One region of the Afipia carboxydohydrogena genome, then DNA from elsewhere that is predicted to be linked to it. Evidence: riboswitches for the same ligand, from Rfam matches in the RefSeq annotation. Region 1 holds a riboswitch; each other region holds the start of a gene.
The links. A riboswitch is a leader RNA that binds a small molecule or an ion and turns the genes downstream of it on or off. The one in region 1 is predicted to bind cobalamin.

Region 1 (8,027 bases):
GCGCAGGTCGAGGAATTCCTCGATGTCGATGTGCCAGGTCTCGAGATAGGCGCACACCGCGCCCTTGCGCTTGCCGCCCTGATTGACGGCGATGGCGGTATCGTTGGCGACTTTCAGGAACGGTACCACGCCCTGGCTTTCGCCGTTGGTGCCCTTGATGTGTGCCCCCAAGCCGCGCACCGGGGTCCAGTCGTTGCCGAGCCCGCCGGAATATTTCGCCAAGAGCGCGTTGTCCTTCACCGCCTTGAAGATGCCATCGAGGTCGTCGGCGACGGTGGTGAGGAAGCACGAGGAGAGCTGCGGGCGCAGCGTGCCGGAATTGAACAGTGTCGGCGTCGAGGCCATGAAGTCGAATGACGACAGCAGATTGTAGAATTCGATCGCGCGCGCCTCGCGGTCGATCTCGCGCACGGCGAGGCCCATCGCCACGCGCATGAAGAACGCTTGCGGCAGTTCGATGCGCGCGCCGTGAACATGCAGGAAATAGCGGTCATAGAGCGTCTGCAAGCCGAGGAACTGGAACAGCATGTCGCGTTCCGGCTTCAGCGCGCGAGCAAGCCGGGTGAGATCGAAGCGGCCCAATTCAGGATCGAGCAGTTCGGATTCGATGCCGGTCTTGACGTAGGCCGGGAAATATTCGGCATAGCGCGTCGCCATGTCGGATTGCGCGGCGCTGGTGGGCGTGCCGTGCACGAAGCTCAGAACCTCGCTGCGCAGCTTGTCGAGCAGCAGCCGCGCGCTGACATAGGCGTAGTTCGGCTCCTGTTCGACCAGCGTGCGCGCGGCCATGATCGAGGCGAGCGCGAGTTCGTCCTGGCTGATGCCGTCATAAAGGTTGCGGCGGGCTTCCGTCAGCACCGGCGCGGGATCGACGGCGTCCAGACCTTCGCAGGCTTCGCGGATGATGAGTTCGAACCGCTTGAGGTCGAGTGGCACGCGGGTGCCGTTCGCCAGCGTCATATGCAGAGCAGGTTCGCTCGAAGCGGGCGCGGCGGTCTTCTCGGCCGCGCGTTCGCGGGCGCGTTCCTCGCGGTAGAGCACGTAGGCGCGCGCCACCTTGTGGTGCTCGCTGCGCATCAATGCGAGTTCGACCTGATCCTGCACATCCTCGATGTGGAAGGTGCGGCCTTCGCCGAGACGGCGGGTGAGAGTGGCGACGACCTCGCGGGTGAGTTGCTCGACCGCCTCATGCACGCGTCGCGATGCGGCCGCCGTGTGCCCCTCGACCGCGAGGAACGCCTTGGTCATCGCGATGGAAATCTTCGACGGGTCGAAGCGCGAGACGGTGCCGTTGCGCCGGATGATCTGCATCGCCGGTTCGCTCGGCGAGGGCGCCAGTGAATCGAGACTCAGCTGGATGAGCGGTGCTTTTTCAGTTTTGGCGGTTTGCAGGTTCAGCGACATCGACAGGCCCCGTGATGCGGATTTCAGAAGGCGGGGAGTCGAGGCGCTTGAGCGCTCGGCGAGATGCCGATTGCTGGCGGCCTTCGGACACCCCGTCCGTGGACGTTTGTTTCGGTGTCGCGGCAGGTCTCCTGGCTTGCAGGTCGGTGCGGCTTCTTTGTCTTCCCGGCCAAGGCCAGTGACGTAATGGCGAAGCAGCTCGCTGCTGACAGTTGCGGGGGCAGCGCCGGATTTCCGCATCGGAACGCGGTTCACCGGCTTCCCTCTTAGCCACTAGATTTTGAGACCTAGTGGAACCGTGACACCTATATGTGGTGATCTTTAGCTGAAAGAGTCAAGAAAGGATTAAAATGGTCCCCGCTATCCCCGGAGCCAGACTGCGGCCGGGTGAAAACCTCAAGCCTTTCAGCGCCGATGAGAGTGCTGCGATTCTGGGGCTGTGGCCAAGGACATTCGGTGAGGGTGCCTGGTTCCATCCGGATCGTCCGAATCGGGCGCGCTTTACGGATACGGAGGCTCTCATTAGATAGAGGCTTCACAGACAGAGCCTTCGACAGGCGAGCCACGCAATGACCGATTTCGTTCGACCGATTCTCAATCCGCCGGGTGGGCAGAAGAAGGTTCTCCTGCATTCGTGCTGCGCGCCGTGCTCGGGCGAGATCATGGAGGCGATGCTCGCCTCCGGCGTCGATTACACGATCTTTTTCTACAACCCGAACATTCATCCCGAGCGTGAATATCTGTTGCGCAAGGATGAGAACGTACGCTTCGCCGAGAAGCATGGCGTCGGTTTCATCGATGCCGATTATGACAAGGATAACTGGTTTGCGCGCGCCAAGGGTATGGAGTGGGAGCCGGAGCGTGGTGCGCGTTGCACCATGTGCTTCGACATGCGGTTCGAGCGCACCGCGCTGTATGCCCACGAACACGGTTTTCCGGTCATCACCAGTTCGCTCGGCATCTCGCGCTGGAAGAACATGGCGCAGATCAACGATTGCGGAAAGCGCGCGGCCGCCAAGTACGACGGCATCGAGTATTGGGATTACAACTGGCGCAAGGGCGGCGGCTCGGCGCGCATGATCGAGATCAGCAAGCGCGAGGAATTCTACCAGCAGGAATATTGCGGCTGCGTCTATTCGCTGCGCGATACCAATGCCCACCGCCGGGCCTGCGGGCGGGAACCGATCGAGCTGGGCGTGCAGTATTACGGACGTGCGCCGGCGGAGAAGGATTAGGTTATTGTTTTAATACGATATATTTTCTTGAAGCGCTCCGGGTGCGACACAAGGCGCACATTTGAGGCGGCTCAAAGAGCGGCGCGCAGTGTCTGGTAGGCATACGGGATCGACCATAAGGAGCATCCCATGCTGACTGGCCAGATCATGACACAGAACGTCATCACCGTTTCGCCTGAAACGACAGTGGCTGCCGCCGCCGAGACCATGCTTGATCATCACATCAGCGGCCTGCCTGTCATTGAAAATGGCAAGCTGATAGGCATCGTCACCGAAGGCGATTTCCTGCGCCGCGCCGAGATTGGCACCGGGCATGGCAAGCGTCCGAGCTGGCTGCAATTCCTTCTCGGCAGCGGCCGCGCAGCGGCGGATTACGTTCAGGCGCATGGGCGCAAGGTGAGGGACGTGATGACGCGCGATCCCTGGACGGTGAGCGAAAGCACTCCGTTACAGGACCTCGTGACGACAATGGAAGCCCACCGCGTCAAACGTCTTCCGGTGATGCGGGACGGGAAGCTGGTCGGCATCGTCGCGCGAGCCAACCTGCTGCGGGCCATCTCGACGGTGGCGCGTGATGTCACCGGCCCTGCGGCGAGCGACGAAGACGTCCGGGCACGGCTGATTGTCAAGTTGATGGAAGCGGATTGGCGGCCGGATGGTTTGCAGGTCGCGGTGCGCGACGGTGTCGCACATCTGCATGGCATCATCACCGACGATCGGGCACGTCAGGCGGTCATTGTCGCCGCCGAAACCACGCCCGGCGTCACGGCGGTGCGCGATCATCTGATTCTTCTTCGCAGTTGGGCCGGCGTCTACGCATTGTCACCGGAAGATCAGGCCGCGCGAGACCGCGCTGGATAATGAACGTGGCGCGTGACCGGCGTTCGCGCTGCCGGTAGAGCCAATGTAACGGCCGTTGTGACCGCCGGCCGGCGTGTCGCGGCGGGCCGCTGGCTGCGCGGTATCAATGCCCACCGCCAGGCCTGCGGGCGAGAGCCGATCGAGCTTGGGGTCATGTTCTATGGGCAGGATTCCACCGGGGGCGGGTGACAATCCCACCCTCCGCGCGTTGACTGATTTTTGCGTTGCGCCATATTCCCGACCGTCGTGGTCTTCGCCTTCTCCGTGAGGCGAAGCTAAGAGGGAAGCCGGTGCGGCGTTGCAACGCCTAGTCCGGCGCTGCCCCCGCAACTGTCAGCGGCGAGCCTGCATCCATTCGTGTCACTGAAGCATTCGCTTTGGGAAGACGGGTGTGGGCCGCGACCCGCAAGCCAGGAGACCTGCCGCGACGAGATGTTTCCACGGGCGGGGTGTCCGGTGGGCGCAGTCCTTGGGGTGCCTTGTGCGCCTTGGCTGGTGTGCGCGCATTTCATCCCCGCTGTTTCTCGCACCTACGGGGTCGAAGCCATGTCGAATTCGTCAACCTCTGCCACTCTTGCCGTCGCCACGCTCGGTACGCCGCGCATCGGTCCGCGCCGCGAACTGAAAACCGCACTGGAAAATTTCTGGGCGGGCAAGATCGATGAGAAAAGCCTGCTCGCAACCGCCGCCGAACTGCGTGCCGCGAACTGGGCACGCCAGAAGGCGCGCGGCGTCACCGTGATTCCGTCGAACGACTTCTCGTTCTACGATCAGGTGCTCGACACCAGCGTGATGGTCGGCGCCATTCCCGCGATCTACGGCTGGAAGGGCGGCAACGTGCCGCTTGCAACCTACTTTGCGATGGCGCGCGGCGCGGAAGGCGGCTCCGAAACCTGTGCGCACGGCCATGCCCACCATACCGGCCACGGCGTTCCCGCGCAGGAGATGACCAAGTGGTTCGATACCAACTACCACTACATGGTGCCGGAATTCGAAAAGGGACAGACATTCTCACTGTCCTTGACCAAGCCGGTCGATGAATACAAGGAGGCGAAGGCGCTCGGTTATCAGACGCGCCCGGTGCTGGTCGGTCCCGTCACTTTCCTCAAGCTCGGCAAGAGCAAGGATGCATCCCTCAATCCGCTGTCGCTGATCGATGCCCTGCTGCCGGTGTATGTCGATGTGCTGAAGAAGCTCGCGGCCGAAGGCGCGACATGGGTGCAGCTCGACGAGCCGTGCCTCGTGCTCGATCTCGACAAGACGGCGCGCGACGCGCTGGCGAAAGCCTATGCGACGATCGCCCGCGAGGTGCCCGGCATCAAGGTGATGCTCAACACTTATTTCGGCGCGCTCGGCGACAATTTCGATGCCGCGCTGGCGCTGCCGGTGGCGGGCCTTCATCTCGACCTGATCCGCGCGCCGGAACAGCTTGAGGCAGTGCTCGCGAAAGCGAAGCCGGATCTCGTGCTTTCGCTCGGCGTGATCGATGGCCGCAACGTCTGGCGCGCCAATCTGCCGGCCATTCTCGACCGGATCGAACCGGTCGTTGCCAAACGAGTCAGCGACAAGATCGAGATTTCGCCGTCGTGCTCGCTGTTGCATGTGCCGATCGATCTCGATGCCGAGACCGCGCTCGATGCCGACGTGCGGAGCTGGCTTGCGTTCTCGCTGCAAAAGATGAGCGAGCTGTCCGAGTTGGGCAGGGCGCTGGCCTCCGGCCGCGCCAGCGTCGCCGCCGAACTCGATGCATCCGCCGCCGCGGCCGCCGCGCGCAAGACCTCGCCGAAGGTCAACAACAAGGCTGTCGCCGAACGCCTCAAGGCGGTGACGCCGGAGATGGCAAAGCGCAAGAGCGCGTTCGCGGCGCGCGCGAAAGCACAGCGTGCGAAATTCGGCCTGCCGGCTTTCCCGACCACGACGATCGGCTCGTTCCCGCAAACCAGCGAAGTGCGCAAGGCGCGCGCGGCCCACGCCAAGGGCGCGCTGTCGGATGCCGACTACAACAAGTTCCTGCGCGAGGAGACGGAGCGCACCGTCCGCTGGCAGGAAGAAGTCGGCCTCGACGTGCTGGTGCACGGCGAGTTCGAGCGCAACGACATGGTGCAGTATTTCGGCGAGCAGCTTTCGGGCTTCGTGTTTACGAAGAACGGCTGGGTGCAGAGCTACGGTTCGCGCTGCGTGCGCCCGCCGATCCTGTTCGGCGATGTTTCGCGCCCCAGGCCGATGACGGTGGAGTGGTGGTCCTACGCGCAGTCGCTGACCAAACGGCCGATGAAGGGCATGCTGACCGGGCCGGTCACCATCCTGAACTGGTCGTTCGTGCGTGACGACATTCCGCGCAGCGAATCCTGCCGCCAGATCGCGCTGGCGATCCGCGACGAGGTGGTGGACCTTGAGAAGGCCGGCGCGAAGATGATCCAGATCGATGAGGCCGCGCTGCGCGAGGGTCTGCCATTGCGCCGTTCGGAGTGGAAAACCTATCTCGACTGGGCGGTGGGCAGCTTCCGCCTCTGCGCCTCGGGCGTGGCCGACGAGACGCAGATCCACACCCACATGTGCTACTCGGAGTTCAACGACATCATCGATGCCATCGGCGCGATGGACGCCGATGTGATTTCGATCGAGACGTCGCGCTCGAAGATGGAACTGCTCGACGCCTTCAAGAGCTACAAATATCCCAACGAGATCGGGCCGGGGGTCTACGATATCCACTCACCGCGCGTGCCCGAGATCAACGAGATGACCGAGCTTCTCAAGCTCGCGCGCAATCGTCTTGCGGATGAGCAGCTCTGGATCAATCCGGACTGCGGCCTGAAGACCCGCAAGTGGGATGAAGTGAAACCCGCGCTGGTGAATATGGTTGCAGCCGCGCGGGAGCTGCGCGCGCACGCTTGATGTGAAACAGAGAGTAACAACAAGACCGGCGTCATCATCGATGGCGCCGGTTTTCGTTTTTAATGTCAGTGCAGCGAAGCGGAGGTCCGGGCCTGCGGCGCGGAATCGGCTGCTTCGGATTTGTTGGGATCGGGAATGAGAAGCCGCGCCACCAGCAATCCGGCAATCAGCGTCCAGAAGGCGAGGGTGCCAAGGCGCACCACCGGCGAATAGCGGCGAGTCGCGACCGCGCCATGGTCGCCCCACGCATATTGTTTGGCTGGATCGGCAGACGGATGATGCGCCATTGAGAAGGCCCCTGTGCAGGGGCGATCTTCTCTCGCGACGTTGCTGCTTTCAAGAAAACAAAACCGGCATTTTTCAATGGCGCAAAGGAACAAACCTACTTCTTCGGCGGTGCGAAAAGCATAGTCTTTCGCAACCGCGAATTTCGCCGGTGCAATCCCGATTCGACGTGCCGTTATTCCGCCGGGCGCATGGGATTGAGCGCGGCAGCAGGCATGGTCTCTGCACTTCCGCCGACGGCAACGGCCGAAGCAGGAGAGGACGTGTCGAACAGGAGCGTCTGTTCGAGCGCCTTGGCGGCTCTCTTCAAGGCGGGCACCAATGCGAGCGCCCGCGCGAGCGGCAGTCGCGTAACGGGCCCATGCACCGCGACGGTCGCGCAAATCCGCCCGCGTGAATCGCGGATCGGAACGGCGGTCGCGGCCATGCCTTCCATGAATTCCTCATTGTCGGTGCCGACGCCGGTCTGGCGGATGCGCGTCAGCTCCGCCTCTAGCTGCTCCGTGCTGGTCAGGGTGCGCGCGGTGTAGCGCTGGAAAGGCTGCGTGCGGAACAGCGCCTTGCGCAAGGGGGGCGGAGAAAGGCTGAGGAACAGCTTGCCGCTGGCGGTGCAATGCAAGGGCACATGCGAGCCAACGCTGAGGCGGAATTGAAGCGGCCAATCGGATTCGACGCGGTCGAGATAAACCAGCCGCTCACCATCGAGCATGGTGATGTTGCAGGTCTCGCCGATCTCCTTCACGAGCGCGGCCAGGATCACGCGGCGGGGCGCGAGATCGAACGAGCGCCGCATGCCTTCGAGCGACAGGGCAAGAAGGCGCTGGCCGATTTCATAGTGGCGTCCGTCTGCGGCGCGCTGAACGAATCCCAATCGCTCGAGCAAAGCCACGAAGCGATGCGTCGTCGCTTTCGGCAATCCGATCGAAGCCATCAGTTCGTTGAGCGTCGGCGGCTCTTCCGCTTTGGCGATGGTTTCGAGAAGGAGCAGCGCGCGTTCTGAAACCGAGGTCGTCGTCTGTGTGGACATTTTTCAACCTCATTCCATTCAGTGAGCCACAAAGCACTCAACTACGTTGACAACATTTCACGCAAAGTTCAATCTTCAAGATAAATCGTCTCAATAGATGGAATAATAAGAAAATGGCGGGAGCGTCCGATCAATTCGACTACATCGTTGTGGGAGCAGGCTCGGCGGGGTGCGTGCTGGCAAACCGGCTGAGTGCCGATGGGCGCCATAAGGTTTTGCTGTTGGAGGCGGGGCCAAAGGACAACTACCTGTGGATTCACATTCCCATCGGTTACGGGAAAACGATGTTCCACAAGGCCTACAATTGGGGCTTCTACACC
Region 2 (8,027 bases), 1.2 Mb from region 1:
CGGAATCGGCCTTCACCGTGAGATCGAGCGGCGGCTCGTGGCCGATGGCGCGGGCCATCGCGCGTGCATTGTCCTCGCCATAGGCCTTGATCCAGCGCGCCACCAGCCATGGCGGCAGGTCGATCATCTCGTCCCTGACTTCCTCGACCAGCGGCAGGCCCTCGCGCGCGCAGCGTCGGAGCACCGCGTTGACAAGACCGGCATATTTCGCGGCGCGGCGGTCGGCCTGCACGAGACGCACCGACAGATCGACGGCGGCATGATCGGGTACGTCCATCCACAGGATTTGCGCGGCGCCGATCAGCAAGGCGCTCTGCGCGCGCGGCGCATCGCTCGGAATGCCGCGATCGAGCAAACGCGACAACAGATGGCCGAGCGTGCCGAGACGGCGCAGCACGGTGGCGACGAGACGGCGCATCAGCGCGCGGTCGCGATCCGACAAGGTCTTGAGAACGGGATGCGCGGCGGGGCCTTCAAGCTGATCGTCCAGCGTACGCCGCTTGTGGAGAACGCCGTCGATGATGTCGGCGGCTATGCGGCGCGCGGCGAGGCCGGGCACCTCGGTCGGCGGAACGAATCGCGAAGGCTTCATGGAATACTGTACAACCAAAGCAGGAAAGGACGGACATGCCGCAACGAGGACGCAGGGATGACATGCGAATATGCCAAATGTAAGAATCGTGACGCGGCTTAAGTAAGACGCGGGACGATTTGGAAGCGGCGGGTTTCATCGCTGTTTGTGCACTGAGTGATACGGAGGCTGACATGGCCGATGAACCGAACAAGAACGATACCGAGGCGGTGCCGCCGTGCCGTCCGCTGCCTGCCGCCGCCCAGCGCGCGCTCGCCGAAGCCGAGGCCCGCAGGGCGGAAGCGGCCAAGGCAAGTAGCAAGGAAAATGATCCCGGCCATCATCCCAGCGGACCGAAAGAGATCAACGGCCCGAAAGGCCCTGAGCCCACGCGCTACGGCGATTGGGAAATCAAGGGGATAGCCTCGGATTTCTGAAGCGTGGGGTCTCCGGCGGCCTTTACGTAAAAATCCACACCCGCTTGCCAGCGGCGCATTGCGGCGGTATCTAGGGATATGTTCCTAGATGCGCCGAATCGCATGACGACCCGGTCCGCGCAGCGCCGCGACCGCCTGTGGGCGGGGACGCTGCTCGCGGTGATGTTCAGCGCGGGGCTGGTCGCAGGTGCGTGGCTGCCGCATGGCAGGTTCAGCAGCTCCGCGACCGATCCGGTGCGGGTGGAACGCGACCGGCTGGTGGAAGCCTCGCGCAGCGGCGACGCGGGCGTTCGTCAATCCGCACAGGTCATGTACGTGATCGACGGCGACACCTTCGAGGCGCGGGTCCATCTGTGGCAGGGGCTCGACATCACCACGCGCGTGCGGCTGCGCGGCGTCGATGCGCCGGAACTGAAGGCGCGATGCCTCGATGAATCGCGCATGGCGCAGGCGTCACGCGACGCGCTCGCCGCCATGCTCAAGGAAGGCGACGTCACCATCTTCAATGTCGGCCCCGACAAGTATAATGGTCGCGTGGTCGCGGACGTGGCCACGCGCGCGACGCCGAATGTGTCAGCCGCGCTGATCGCCGCCGGGCACGGCCGTCCCTACAATGGCGGCCGCCGGGCAGGCTGGTGCGGCTAACGCACAACGTCATCATTCGAGAAACGCCTGAACGGCTGGATTTTGTGCTGCACGACACCGGCCGCGGCCAGATCCGACGCAAGTGCGGCAAGCTGTTGAGGGTTCAGGAGCGCCGTGTGGACCGTGGTGCGAATTTCGCAAGTCACGCCGCTGGCGAGGACGTGACGCAAACTCTCCCGCGCCTTGTCGCCGCTGCCGGGAACGCCGGTGATCCGCGCGTAGTCGTCGAACGCGGCCTTGACGTCGAAGCCGATCCAGTCGATCAGCGGCAGCACATTGGCCAGCCGTTCGGGATAGGGTCCCGCGCTGTGCAGGCCGATGCGGAAGCCGAGCGCGCGCACCGCGCGCATCGCCTCCGGCAATGTTGCCTGCAAGGTCGGCTCGCCGCCGGAAAACACCACGCCATCGAGCAGGCCCCGGCGGCTGCCGAGGAACGACATCACGTCTTGCCAGGCGATATCCGTTTCCGCGTTCGGTGGAATGAGATGCAGGTTGTGACAATAACTGCACGCCCACGGGCAGCCCTGGCTGAAAATCGTCGCGACGAGTTCGCCCGGCCAGTCGCAGGTGGACAGCCGGACGAATCCGCCGACACGCAATTCAGCGGAGCGCGGCGCGCGTTTCGCTGAAGAACCGGCGTTCATTGTGCTCGCCTTTTTTGCCGAGATTGAACGAGGACACCGGGCGGTGATAGCCCATCACGCGGGTCCAGATCTCGCAGGGCTGGCGCTCGTCGTCGCGCAGCGCGATCCTTTCATCAATCGTTACGTGCTGGTTCATCCTTGTCTCCTTTCAATGCGCGGCCGCCTGCCGCTTGGTTGCGAGCCGTTCGGCGTCGCATTTCGGACAGAAGGCGTGTTCGCCTTCGAGATAGCCGTGGGTCGGGCAGATCGAGAATGTCGGCGTCACCGTGATGTAGGGCAGGTGGAAACGCGTCAGCGCGCGCTGCACCAGCTTCTTGCACGCCGCCCCCGATGACAGGCGAGAGCCCATATAAAGGTGCAGCACCGTTCCGCCGGTGTACTTGCATTGCAGTTCGTCCTGCCGCTCCAGCGCCTCAAACGGATCGTCGGTGAAGCCGACCGGAAGCTGGCTCGAATTGGTGTAGTAGGGATTTTCGTCCGTGCCCGCTTGCAGGATGCCGGGATAGCGTTTGCGGTCTTCCTTTGCGAAGCGATAGGTGGTGCCTTCCGCGGGCGTCGCTTCGAGATTGAACAGGTTGCCGGTCGCCTCCTGAAATTCCCTGATGCGCGCGCGCACATGGTCGAGCAGGCGCACCGCGAAGGCGTGGCCCCATGGCGTGGTGATGTTCTCGCAATCGGCGGTGAAGTTGCGGATCATCTCGTTGACGCCGTTGACGCCGAGCGTGGCGAAGTGATTGCGCAGCGTGCCGAGATAGCGCTTGCTGTAGGGAAACAGCCCGTCGTCCATGTAGCGCTGCACAACTTTGCGCTTGATCTCGAGGCTGTTGCGGCCGATCTCCAGCAGCGCGTCGAGGCGGTGGAATAAACCTTCCCCGTCGCCGCGATAGAGGTAGCCGAGCCGCGCGCAGTTCACCGTGACGACGCCGATCGAGCCGGTCTGCTCGGCGCTGCCGAACAGGCCGTTGCCGCGCTTCAACAACTCGGTGAGATCGAGTTGCAGACGGCAGCACATCGAGCGGATCATGTTCGGTTTGAGTTCGGAATTGATGAAGTTCTGGAAATACGGCAGGCCGTATTTCGCCGTCATCTCGAACAGGCGGCCGGCGTTCTCGCTGTCCCACGGGAAATCGGCGGCGATGTTGTAGGTCGGGATCGGGAAGGTGAAGACGCGGCCTTTGGCGTCGCCTTTGGTCATCACCTCCATGTAGGCGCGGTTGATCATGTCCATTTCGGATTGCAGATCGCCGTAGGTGAAGCCCATCTCCTCGCCGCCGATCACCGGCACCTGATCGCGCAGGTCCTCGGGACAGGTCCAGTCGAAGGTGAGATTGGTGAAAGGGGTCTGCGTGCCCCAGCGCGAGGGGACGTTGAGGTTGTAGATCAGCTCCTGAATCGATTGCAGCACCTCGGCATAATCCAGCCGGTCCTTGCGGATGAACGGCGCCATGTAGGTGTCGAACGAACTGAACGCCTGCGCGCCCGCCCATTCGTTTTGCAGGGTTCCGAGAAAATTCACGATCTGCCCGACAGCGCTGGACAGATGCTTCGGCGGTCCTGCTTCCACTTTCCCCGGCACGCCGTTGAGGCCTTCGGTTAACAGCGTGCGCAGCGACCAGCCGGCGCAATAGCCAGCCAGCATGTCGAGATCGTGGATATGAATATCGCCCTCGCGATGCGCCTCCCCGATCTCCGGCGGATAGACATGCGACAGCCAGTAGTTCGCGACCACCTTGCCTGAGAGATTGAGGATCAGCCCGCCGAGCGAATAGCCCTGATTGGCGTTGGCGTTGACGCGCCAGTCGCTGCGGTCGAGATATTCGTTGATGGAGGACGCGACATCGACCATGGTCTTGCGGTCGGCCCGCGCCTGTCCGCGCTTCTCGCGATAGACGATGTAAGCGCGCGCAGTCGCGGCATGGCCCGCCGCGATCAGCACACCTTCGACAATGTCCTGGATGTCCTCGATCCCCGGCGTGCTGTTTGCGAAGCGTGTGCCGATGGTGCGCGCGGCCTCGTGCGTGAGACGATCCGACTCGTCATCGCCCAATGCGCCCGTCGCCTGTCCGGCGCGCGCGATCGCGGAGCGAATCCGGTTGAGGTCGAAAGGCGAGGACGCGCCGTCGCGCCTGATGACGAGAGACGGCAAAGCGAGCGGGGGTAGGTGCGCTTCGGCTTGATCATGCGAAACAGAGAGAGACATCGGCACCTCCTGATGCGGAAGGCGGATGCCGAAAGGCGCGCATGAACAATGCGGAGAGAAACCGCAGACGAACACGCGACCGCCGGACTCCCCGCCCGTGGACGTTCTGGTGTCGCGGCAGGTCTCCTGGCTTGCAGGTCGGCGTCGATTCCAGTCTTCCCGAAGCGATGATCGCATCAGTGACGTGGTTGGAATCGACTCGCTGCTGACAGTTGCGGGGGCAGCGCCGGATTTGCCGCTGTCGCGGGTTCACCGGCTTCCCTCTTAGCTACTAAATCTTGCGACTCAGTAGAACCGAGACCCATGCATTTAGTGTTATCTCGGCAAAATTGTCATTGATCGCAATCAAACCGCTTCATCGGGCCTGCCCGCGAAAGCGCCGGGCGCTCTCTATCGCGATGTGACCACGGCCGCGTGCCGACCGAGACGCGCGCGAACGGGCCGGTGATGACGGGATTGTATATCCACGCAGCCATGGAAGATGTCGCTGCCGCACGCGGCTTGCCGCAGCAACGGCGCTTCGGACGATCATCGGGAAACGGAAGATCGAACGCCAGCTTCAATCCGATCGAAAAGAAAGCCGCTTGAATTCGACCTTTTCGCGCGCCGCGTTTTCCTTAGAGGCATTCCATTTTTATAGCGCATCAAGCGTTGTATCTGTTGCCGCGCAGCTTGCTTCCACCACCTGGAATGTTTTCCGTGACGCGCAATTTCAATCTTCGACTCAAAGATGTCTCCTGCTTCTCGTTGAATGGAAACAAGAGATGCCTGCTCGCCAGCGCGGCGGTTCTTTTTGCAAGTTTCTCGATTCTTCCGCATGGCGCTTACGCACAGGAACGCCAGGAACTCCCGGCTTTGACCATCGACGCTCCAAAGCCGAACTCCAAAAGAGTCAAACCAAGACCGTCGCCCAATCGTGTGCAAGCGGCTCGCCGGCAGAATCGTAACCCAAGCCCCGTGCCACCCACGGCCTCCGAACGTGCAGCGGCGGCGGCAGTGAAATTGAACGAGGCAAAGCTGGGATATCGGGCGATGCCAAGCGCCACGACGTTACGCACAGGCGCGGCGCCACTCGATACGGCTCAGTCGGTAAATGTCGTCCCGGAGCAAGTTCTGAAGGATCAGCTGCCGCGTTATCTTGATGATGCGCTCGGAAACATATCCGGCATCACCCAAACGAATACGCTCGCGGGCACCCAAGACGCCATTATCCGCCGTGGCTTTGGCGATAACCGCGACGGATCGATCATGCGTAACGGGATGCCGCTGGTGCAAGGCCGCAGCCTTGGTCCGAGTGTCGAAAGCGTGGAAGTCCTGAAGGGACCGGCATCGCTGCTTTACGGCATTCAATCTCCAGGCGGCATCGTCAATACGATCAGTAAACAGCCTGAGTTGTACCAGCATGGATCGGTTACCTTGCTGGGGTCCACGTTCGGGGGCGGAAAGAACGGCGCGAACGGAATCTTCGACATCACGGGCCCGATTGGCGACAACGGGCTGGCCTATCGTTTTATAGGCTATGGAATGGACGAGGATTACTGGCGCAATTTCGGCCGTAACCGCGAAATGCTGGTGGCTCCGTCGCTCGCATGGTACGGCGAGAACACCACGATCAAATTGAACTATGAGCATCGTGAATTCAGCTACCCGTTCAACCGGGGCACTGCATTTGTCAACGGCTCACCGCTGCCGATTCCCGCGACGCGGCGGCTGGACGAGCCCTTCAATAAGTTCTGGGGCCGCTCCGATCTCGTTCAAACGTCGCTCGAACATAAATTCAATGAAGATTGGAAGATTACGGCAGCCTACACCTATAACGCCGAGAGCTACGACGCCAATCAGCTTCGCGCCACTTCGGTCGATGTCAATACCGGCATCGAAAAGCGCAGCAATGACGGCACGCATGGCGCGCTTAGCTATATCAATTACGGGACCAGTTACCTCAACGGCCGCGTCTGGACGGGCGATATCCTTAACGAGGTGATGCTTGGCTTCGATGCGCAAGACCGAACGATCTACAGAGCGGACCTCATCCGGCAGGCAGCGCCCAACTTCAATTTCTACAATCCGGTTTATGGCCTGATTCAGCCCGGCACCACCGTGTCTCCATCCGACAGCGATCAAACCGATAAATTATCCACGCGGTCGATCTTCCTCCAGGACACGCTGCATCTGACCAACTGGTTCTATTTGGTGGGAGGCTTGCGCTGGATGGAATACGACCAGTTGGCGGGGAAGGGCCGTCCCTTCGTCACCAACACCGATTTAAGCGGAAGTAAAATTCTTCCGCTCGGCGGGGCGATCCTGAAGCTCAACGATCAAGTATCGCTCTATGCAAGCTATACTCAATCGCTTCAACCCACATCGACGATCGCGCCACTCACTGGCGGCTTTGTTATCGATTCCAACGTCGCTCCCGAGGAGGGCACTCAATGGGAAGCAGGCATGAAATTCGATTTCAACAAGCGCCTGTCAGGCACGATAGCCTGGTACGACATCGACAAAAGGAACGTGCTGGTTTCGCAATTCAATTCATCGACGGGGCTCAACGAATACCGGACCGCGGGCAAGGTCCGGTCCCGAGGAGCGGAAATCGATGTCACGGGCAGGCTGACCGACAACTGGAGCATGATTGGAAGTTACGGTTACACCGATGCAGTCGTGACTCAGGATCCGGTCTTCATCGGGAACCGGTTGCAGAACGTGGCCATGAACACGGCCTCGCTCTTTCTGGTTTATGATTTCGGAACGATGCTGCCGGGGCGGCTGCGTATCGGCGGCGGCGCCCGTTACGTGGGGGATCGCCCCGGAGATAACGCCAACACCTTTGTTCTTCCGGCGTACACAGTGGCGGACGCTTTTGCCACTTACGAGACGAAGTACGATCACACGCCTGTCGTCTACCAGTTCAACATCAAGAACATGTTTAACACCGTCTATTACCCATCCGCCGTCAACTCCCTGAACGTGGCGATGGGAGACGCAAGGCGCTTCTCGCTTTCCGCGACCGTAAAGTTCTAGGTGCCAGCTTGCAAAAATAGCCGTTTTGCAACCATGGCGGCCACGGTCCCATAGGGATTTCATGTCAAAATCCTCAACCAAAGCTGTTCTGCTGGAAGTTCATTCCATTGCCGGCCTGGCACTTTCTCTGCTGCTGGCTCTGGTCGCCTTGACGGGCGCAACGATGAGCTTCGAGGATGAAATTCAGGCGGCCTTGAATGCCGGGATGACGCGTGTCGAAGCCCGCGCCGAGCCAAAATTGATGCCGGGTGAATTGATCGCACGGGTGCAGCAGACCTTCGGCGCCAATAAAATATCGTCGTTGACGATAACCGGCAACACGACCTCGGCGGTACGCATTCGGTTCGCTCCCGATGAGCGCCGGGTCCGCCCTTCTTCGGTCTATGTCGATCCATACGATGCAAGAGTCATCGGGACTCCCGTTGGAGAAGGCTTTTTCATCACGGTGCGCAAGCTGCACCGTTGGCTGCTCATACCGGGTGATGCCAAGGGTTATGGCAGGCCGATTA
Region 3 (8,027 bases), 980 kb from region 1:
ATGGTGACGCCAGCGGTAGCTGTACACACGCGGACCCTGGATATAGGCGCCGTCATAGTAATGATGCGACGCATGCGCGTACGGGCCGCCATTGTAGCCGTAGTAATACGGCCGATTGTAAGCCGCCCAGCCCGACACCGAGCGCTCCTGATAGGTCGGCACCGGCGCGATGTCGCCCGGTCCCGTATAGGTCGGACCCTGATTGACGTAGTAATATTGCGGGCCTGCATCGAGGTTCGGCAATTGCTCGCGGACGGTCACGCCGCAACCGCTCGCGACATAACCGCACCCATAGGCCGTCGCGCCCGACGTGAACAGACCGCCGCCGCAACCGTTGTAGCAGGCCATCGCCGGAACGGCGCTGACCATCGCCCCGATCATCGCGGCGAGACCCAGAACCTTGAAACGCACACGCACTCTCCTGTCAGTCAATGTTGTGTTTTTAATTTCTGAATTGCCGATACGGCTCCGGGGCGACGATCACCGCCGGTGGATTTTCCGGCACCGGCTGCAAGGCTGGAGGCGCGGATTGCGCCGACCATGACTGGTGATAGCTTTCCGCGGGCTGCGGCAATTTGCGGTTCGCCGGAGGTTGAATTTCAAGCCGGCCATAACCGGGACGGCGGCCGAGCGATGGATAATAGTGGCCGACCGGCGGCGCCTCGTAGCGATCCCATCCGCCATAGACCGTCGGCTGCACATGGACGCCGCGCGACAATCCCCAGTCGCCTTCGACCATCGCGTAGGTCGCATCGCGTCCGTTGATCATCACCGGAACGCCGGGTTTGCCCGGAACGGCGATCACGCCACCGCTATCCGCAAGCGCAAGCACCGTGCTGCCGACCAGAACCGCGAGCGAGACGACAATACGCATCAGAGCAACCTTCCGGATTCGCCTCGATCCTAGTTCAGCCGCCGCCGCCATAAGTTAAGAGGCGGACGCGATCGCGCGGTAAGGCTAACGCGCAAGACCCGGTTCGCGTTCAATTGCAGCAATCGGGGCCTAAAATAGGAATAAAAAGAGCGGTTAACGAAAGAAAAAATGCAGCGGGCGCGGGACTGCGCCAGCCGCTGCCCCGCCCGATGCTCCTGCGGCCAGCGGCGCAACGCGCGCCTCGCAATCGTGGCGGCGTTTAATCCGCACTTTCACGATTCCGGTAACAGGCTGTTCAGCATCGCTCTGAACGCTCGATTCAAGGATGGCGGGCTAAAGCTACAGACGAAAATCCGGGGAATGGGACAAAGGACCACGAGGGGAATGGAAGCAGGCACCGTCTTTACGACCGTATCTCTGATGATCATCGCCAATGCCTGCGTCCTGAGCGTGGTCTCCCGCGACCTGCCGCCTGCGTTGCAGCCAGCCGCAAGGTCATGGCAGATCGGCACCGTCCTGATCGCGGGTGGATGCGCCGTGTTCGCATTCGGCCATCCGTTGCCCCGGCCTGTGATGCTTGTCAGCGCCAACGCCCTGATGGCGCTCGGTCTCACCGCCTATTACGCGGCCGTTCAACAATTCTATGGGGAGCGCCCCAAAGCGTGGCAGCTTCTCCCGGCAATCGTCACCACCACCGGCGTTCTCTGGTTCTCTGTCGTCCATCCCAGTTTTCAGATCCGCGTGGTGATCGTTTCCATCGCATGGGCCTGGCTGATGGGCGCCAGCATATGGACTCTGCTGTTCAAGTCCGCCGACGACACTTCGCTCAGCCGGAGAATCCTGATCGGCCTCTTCGCAATGGGAGTGGCGTACGGCTTCGGACGATTCGTGATTTATCTTCTCATGGACATCGACCGCGACTTCGCGGTGGAGAGCGGCACCAACTGGCTGAACCTGCTGTCGCCGATCGTGATGACGTTGCTGCCGGTCGTCGGCACGACCGCTTTTCTGCTGATGTGCTCGGATTATCTGAGACGCAGGCTGGAGGTCGCCGCATCGACGGACTATCTCACCGCCCTGCCGAACCGCAGAATGCTGGCGCGCAGCGGCGCAAAACGCTTCCGGGAAGCCAGACTCAACCGTTCCGGTTTTGCCGTCGCCGTGATCGACATCGATCATTTCAAGGCCGTGAACGACACCTACGGCCACGACGTGGGAGATCAGGTTCTGGTCAAGGTCGCGGACATCCTGCGGGGGCACAGCCGGAAGAACGATATCGTCGCGCGCAGCGGCGGCGAGGAATTCACCGTCCTGCTCGATGCCGCACATCCTCTCACGGCTGTCGATGCCATCGAACGCATGCGTGTCGCGGTCGCTCGATCACGTTTCACCGCGGGCTCCATCGGAATTCCCGTCACCGTCTCGGCGGGCGTGGCGACCTGTCTGGACACCGACATTGCATACGAGGATACGTTCCGCCGCGCCGATCAGGCGCTGTATCGCGCCAAGGAATCCGGACGCAATCGCACCGAGACCGCGACCGTGCCTCTCATTGAAGAACAGGGCGCTTCCCTGGCCCCGGCCTTGCTTCCTGACACCAGCCAGAAAGTCTGATTTGATCCGGGGATGGCCCGTCGATACGGAAGGCGACACCCATGAACAAGATCCGCCCTCTCGCGCTGCTGATCGCCCTGACCTCGAGCGTTCCTGCCTTCGCCGCCGGCTACGCGCCGCTCGATTGCGCCAAGGCCGCGACGGCAAGCGAAAAGACGATCTGTTCCAGCTACCGCCTCGGTCAGGCCGAGGCGCGCATGGCAACACTGTATCAATGGGCGACGTCATTCGTGGCCATGGGCCAGCGCGGCGTCATTCAGGATGCCCAGAGCGCTTTCATCAAAAAGCGCGAAGCCTGCGGCGCCGATGCCAAATGTATTCAGGACAATACCGACGCGCGGATCAAAGAGCTGGAAGCGGTGATGGACAACGTGAAACGGCACGGTCCGTTTTAACTAAAACGTCGCACACCGAGCCCGCCCGGCAGCTTCGGGCCAAGAAATGCCTGCTGGACGGCTTGTCCCGTCCGCATGACGCTGGTAGCTGTTGCCCCATCGCCGGCGTAGCACAGCGGTAGTGCAGCGGTTTTGTAAACCGAAGGTCGGGAGTTCGATCCTCTCCGCCGGCACCACAATCTCCCTGTCATTTTTTAAAGAGCCCAGCCGGACGTTTTGCACAAACGGTCCACAGACCCGCTGTGAATAGCGGGCAAAAGTCACGGATGTGCCGAACCGCCTCATGGCTGTCCGACTTGGGAGTTATCAACAGCTCAACGTGGTGAGATGGGGGTGACCCGATGGCGTCTTCAGAATTTTCGGCCGACCGCTACGATCTGCTGATCGACGAAACCATTGCGAGTTGCGACGGCAATCTGCGCAGCGCCGTGCGTGCGCTCCTGATCGCCAATGAGCACCTCGAAACCGAAAACTCCCAGTTGAAGTATTACGTCGATATCTCAACCCGCATCGAAGCCGCGAATCAAGGCTACCTCAACTGAGGCACCCCGCTCCCGCGTCTGCCTTACATATATGACCACAGGCAGAGCGTGTTCGCGACGACCGCAAAGGTCAGGACGAGTGTAAGGGCACGATCCATCATGGCTGTTCGCTCGGCAGTCTCGGGGCGAGAATCGCCCTTATCGATGCCGGATTTGAAGGAGATTCGGGGATAGAGTCCCGCGCTTTGTTTTTGCGCGGATATCTTGCGAAAAAACCGGTTCCGAGTCCGTCTGCCGATTCTCGGAACGGACCACCCTCTCAATTCATCCAGACAATGCCGCCATTGAGCGTCGCCGCGTAGGCGACCCATGCGAGATACGGCGCCAGCAGCCACGCCGCGATACGATCCACCCGCACGCTCATCACCATCGTCAAAGCGATCGCGGCCAGCAGCAATACGATGTCGATCAGCGCCGCGCGCGTCGCATGCGCCCCGAAGAACAGCGGCGACCATGCCGCGTTGAGGGCAAGCTGAACGAGAAACAGCGCGATCGCCCGGTTGCGCGCCGATGATGGCGCGGCCTTCTCCCACAGCCGCCACAGCGCCACCGCCATCAAGGTATAGAGAGCGGTCCAGACGATCGGGAAAAGCGACGGCGGCGGCGTCCATGACGGCTTCGCAAGATCACTATACCAGCCCGCGATCTGCGGCCGCGTCACGATGCCCTGCACGGCGGCAATGCCGAGACACAGCACCAGACAGGCCGCCAGCCGAGTGGTCGTCCGGAACTGCATCGCGAGCTCACCGTGTCAGTTTCTCCAACTCGGGAAACGGCGCATAGTTCGCCCCCGCGCAGATCTCGCCCGGCTTCTCGATCAGGCGATCGAGACGGCCGTCGATGTACAGCGCCGCGCGGTCGCGCATCGGCGTATAGTGGCCGCCGAAATCCTTCGCGCTGTAGCGCAGACAAGTGACGTAACGCTGCCGTCCGCCAACCTCGCGCTGGACGGGTTCCGCGATCGCCGCGCTGCGCACGTTGGTCGGGTCGTTCAGGTAGGTGTGCAGGAATGCGAGCAATTCGGGGCGATAATTCTTCGGAAACGGCTGATCGCTGACGCCGCGGTCCGCGGTATAAGTCACACCATCATAATCCGCGCTGCCGAACGCACAGCCGCCGAGCATGAGAGCGACAGCAAATAGCGGCATGGCAACGCGCATGACGCGGCCTGCCGCTGTCTCCCATTTGCAACGCAGATCGGGGAAGTCCATCGCGTGGGGATTCTCGGACAATGTGGCGTTGACACGACACCGGCGCCCCGCTTGATTGCGGGCACGGTACAGGTGCCGGCGCAAGCTGGCGTAATAGGGAATTCGGTGCCGTCGCGCTGCGGTGATGTTTCGCACACCTCGTCCTGCGCGGCAATTCCGAAGCTGCCCCCGCAACTGTCAGCGGTGAGCCGCTGTCCATCATGCCACTGAGCACACGGCACATGCCGGCTTGGGAAGGCGGACAGCAGCATTGATCCGTGAGCCAGGAGACCTGCCTGTCCCGGTCATCCATCCATTGCGCGGGGTGCGCGAGGAGCGGCTTCCGCAGCGGTGACACGACAACAACCGTTGCGGAGAAACGCCTGCGGCCTTCTCCAGTCCCGATGCAAGGCCCTCGCTTTCGCATCATGAGTCTGGAAGCCCGATCGTTCTCCGCCCGCAAGATTTCGGTGGGGACCGAACGTGACATCGCATCAAATATTTTCGCGCAAGCGCATCTCGCCTGCCCTGCTCGCGGCATTGCTGGCGAGCGCGGCTTTCATTTCACCGGCCGAAGCGCAACAGACACAGCAGGCGGAACCGCCACTCCCCGCGATTCAGGTGAGCCCTGCCCCGAAGAAGCCGAACCAGCGGCTGCCGAAGCGCAACAAACGCGTCGATGCGAAGCCGCGCGTGCATCAAGCGCCTGCCATCGTTGCAGTGCCGGTGCCAAATCCTGCCGAGCCTTTGGTCACGTCGCCGACCACGATCCCGACGCCAGTCAGTCAGGTGGGAAGCTCGGTCACTGTGATCACCGGACAGGAAATTCAGGAAACCCAGCGGCGAACGGTGCCAGACCTGCTCCAGACCGTTCCCGGCCTGAATGTGGTCCAGACCGGTGGCCCCGGCGGGCAGACATCAGTCTTCATGCGCGGCGCCAACGCCAATGGCACCAAGGTTTTTATTGACGGGATAGATGTCAGCGACCCTTCGAATCCGAACCGAGCGTTTGATTTCGGCTCGTTGACCGCGTTCGACATCGACCGGCTCGAAGTTCTGCGCGGCCCGCAAAGCGGTCTGTATGGAGCCGACGCCATGGGCGGCGTGATTTCGATCACCACCAAGGCCGGCAAAGGTCCGCCGCAATGGTCCACCCTGCTCGAAGGCGGATCGTTCGGCACGTTCAACCAGTCTACGTCGGTCAGCGGCTCGACCAAAGATACCAGCTATGCCTTCAGCGGATCGCATGTCCGCGTGGAGTCGACGCCGGTCACGCCGCTTTCCACCTTGCCCCCGGGACAGAAGCGCAACAACGACTTCTATGACAACCTGACCTTCCACGGCAAAGTCATCCATGACTTCTCCGAGATGTTCTCTCTCACAGCCGTCGCCCGTTATACCGATGCGCAGACCCGGTTCACCGAGAGCGATCTCTACCCTGCTCCCAACCCGATTCAGTCGCGCGGCAAGAGCCAACAATTCAGCGGACTGCTCGACGGCGTGTTCCGGCTGCTCGATGGCCGCTTCAACAACCATTTCGGCGTCACCTATACCGATACCGACCGGAGTTCTTCCGATCCGTTTGCAGCCATTGCTTTCGGAGCGAACCCGCTCAGTACGTTCCACGGCGACCGCACGAAAGTGTACTGGAAGTCCGATTTCGCTCTGGCTCCGGGACAAACGCTCGTTGCCGGTGTCGAGAATGAAACCGAAAAGGGTTATTTGAATTACGCCACCTACGGCTATCCCGCCGTGAACGGCACGATTCAAAACCTCGGCAGCTACGCGGAGTTGCAGTCCAATTTCCTCGACCGCTTCTTTCTGGTGTCGAACGTGCGCCACGATCAGAACGATCATTTCGGCGGCCACGATACTTTCCGCATCGCGCCCGCGATCGTATTTCCCGAGACCGGAACCAAGCTGAAGGCCAGTTACGGCACAGGCTTTCATGCCCCCTCCATCGACCAGATCTATGGTCCCTTCACGCTTCCGAACGTGAATCTGAAACCTGAGGAGAGCAAGGGATACGATTTCGGATTTGAGCAGGCGCTTTTCAACAAGCGAGTCCAGTTCGGAGCGACCTGGTATCACAACAGCTTCAATAATCTCATCATTGGCGTGCCCGTGACTCCGGGAAATCCCTACGTCACGGTGAATGAGAACGTCGCGTTAGCAACGACTCACGGGCTTGAAGCCTTCGCGTCGGTCGCAGTGACCGAGCGCCTGACCCTGCGCGGCGACTATACTCACACGATCGCAACGGATGACATCAAGCACACCGCGCTGGAGCGGCGTCCGGAACATAAGTGGAGCGCCCAGGCACGCTGGGCCGCGACGGACGCCCTGACCCTCACGGCCACCGCGCTTTGGATCAGTTCGTGGATCGATGTCGGCCAGCGCGCGCCCGGCTATCAGCTCCTCAACCTCGCGGCGAACTACAAAGTCGATCAGAACTGGTCGGTGTTCGGCCGCATCGATAACGTGCTCGATCGTCATTATCAAAACCCGCTCGGCTTCGATAAGACCGGCATTGGCGTCTATGGCGGCGTACGTTTCGTGACGAACTAAAAAACAAAGCCGGTCCGTGGACGGGGAAATCCACGAACCGGCTTCAATTCAGCGAACGCAGCCGGGGCAAGCCGCGCCGCTGTCGTCAATCAGCGATGATGACGATGCTTCACGACCACGCGCTTGGTGTGGTGATGCGGACGCACATGATGGCGATGATGCTTCTTCACCATGTGCGCGTTGGCATTGGCCACCGAAGGCTTGAGAACCTGCGAATGGGTGATCGTTTTTTGCGTCTTGATGACGGTCGCGGCCATCGCCGGCGCAACCATCACCGAAGCGGCAACAATGGCGGCTGAAATGATCTTCAACATGGCAAACTCCTGTTTCGGGATCAGAGCGCTGTGGACCGAATGGCCGAAGCGGTGATCGTGGCCCGATGATGGGCCGCGCGCACTGAACCCGAACTGAAGCCGCCAAACGGTTTCTGTTCATCTGCATGACATCTTGTTAATGTCGATTTCGTCCCGCCCGCGCCTGCCGGCGTGCGGTCTTGCGGCGTTAACGCTATTAAAGGGTCGCACGCGAAGCCTCCTGCCCCCAGTACCGCAGAGGCCAAAGACCGGATACAGTTGAGGAATTCACATTCCGATCCGGCTGCCCCACGGGTTCACCAGCCTTCATGACCGTCGAGAGCAAATATCAGCGCATTGCCTTTGTCGCGAGCCCCGTGCTGGAAGCCCAGCGCGCGCTGGCGCAATTGTCGTCGGACTATGGCAACCGCGAAGTGGACGACGCCGATGTCGTGGTGGCGCTCGGCGGCGACGGGCTGATGCTGCGCACCCTGCATGAGCGGATGCGCTCCGGCACGCCGATCTACGGCATGCATCGCGGCACGGTCGGC

Region 2: linked by a shared signal. The riboswitch ahead of AFIC_RS01205 (ribonucleoside triphosphate reductase) and the one ahead of metE (5-methyltetrahydropteroyltriglutamate--homocysteine S-methyltransferase) in region 1 are both predicted to bind cobalamin.
Region 3: linked by a shared signal. The riboswitch ahead of AFIC_RS06475 (TonB-dependent receptor plug domain-containing protein) and the one ahead of metE (5-methyltetrahydropteroyltriglutamate--homocysteine S-methyltransferase) in region 1 are both predicted to bind cobalamin.

The regions. Positions count from the first base shown of each region.
Region 1 covers NZ_CP113162.1:2,305,593-2,313,619, reverse strand. Annotated here, with positions in the region: gene AFIC_RS11155 (ribonucleoside-diphosphate reductase subunit alpha) at 1-1,404, opposite strand, end outside; cobalamin riboswitch at 1,509-1,720, opposite strand; gene AFIC_RS11150 (epoxyqueuosine reductase QueH) at 1,974-2,639, shown strand; gene AFIC_RS11145 (CBS domain-containing protein) at 2,769-3,500, shown strand; cobalamin riboswitch at 3,731-3,941, shown strand; gene metE (5-methyltetrahydropteroyltriglutamate--homocysteine S-methyltransferase) at 4,047-6,395, shown strand; gene AFIC_RS11135 (hypothetical protein) at 6,461-6,682, opposite strand; gene AFIC_RS11130 (IclR family transcriptional regulator) at 6,856-7,707, opposite strand; gene AFIC_RS11125 (GMC family oxidoreductase) at 7,821-8,027, shown strand, end outside.
Region 2 covers NZ_CP113162.1:255,780-263,806, forward strand. Annotated here, with positions in the region: gene AFIC_RS01180 (RsmB/NOP family class I SAM-dependent RNA methyltransferase) at 1-592, opposite strand, end outside; gene AFIC_RS01185 (DUF1674 domain-containing protein) at 766-1,008, shown strand; gene AFIC_RS01190 (thermonuclease family protein) at 1,087-1,653, shown strand; gene AFIC_RS01195 (anaerobic ribonucleoside-triphosphate reductase activating protein) at 1,650-2,297, opposite strand; partial or broken gene AFIC_RS01205 (ribonucleoside triphosphate reductase) at 2,254-4,497, opposite strand; cobalamin riboswitch at 4,597-4,811, opposite strand; gene AFIC_RS01210 (TonB-dependent siderophore receptor) at 5,266-7,518, shown strand; gene AFIC_RS01215 (PepSY-associated TM helix domain-containing protein) at 7,580-8,027, shown strand, end outside.
Region 3 covers NZ_CP113162.1:1,322,055-1,330,081, reverse strand. Annotated here, with positions in the region: gene AFIC_RS06515 (hypothetical protein) at 1-411, opposite strand, end outside; gene AFIC_RS06510 (hypothetical protein) at 443-874, opposite strand; gene AFIC_RS06505 (GGDEF domain-containing protein) at 1,259-2,488, shown strand; gene AFIC_RS06500 (lysozyme inhibitor LprI family protein) at 2,530-2,883, shown strand; tRNA gene AFIC_RS06495 (tRNA-Thr) at 2,985-3,059, shown strand; gene AFIC_RS06490 (hypothetical protein) at 3,225-3,425, shown strand; gene AFIC_RS06485 (TspO/MBR family protein) at 3,685-4,161, opposite strand; gene AFIC_RS06480 (hypothetical protein) at 4,169-4,573, opposite strand; cobalamin riboswitch at 4,690-4,929, shown strand; gene AFIC_RS06475 (TonB-dependent receptor plug domain-containing protein) at 5,156-7,183, shown strand; gene AFIC_RS06470 (His-rich protein BRANT) at 7,273-7,497, opposite strand; gene AFIC_RS06465 (NAD kinase) at 7,806-8,027, shown strand, end outside.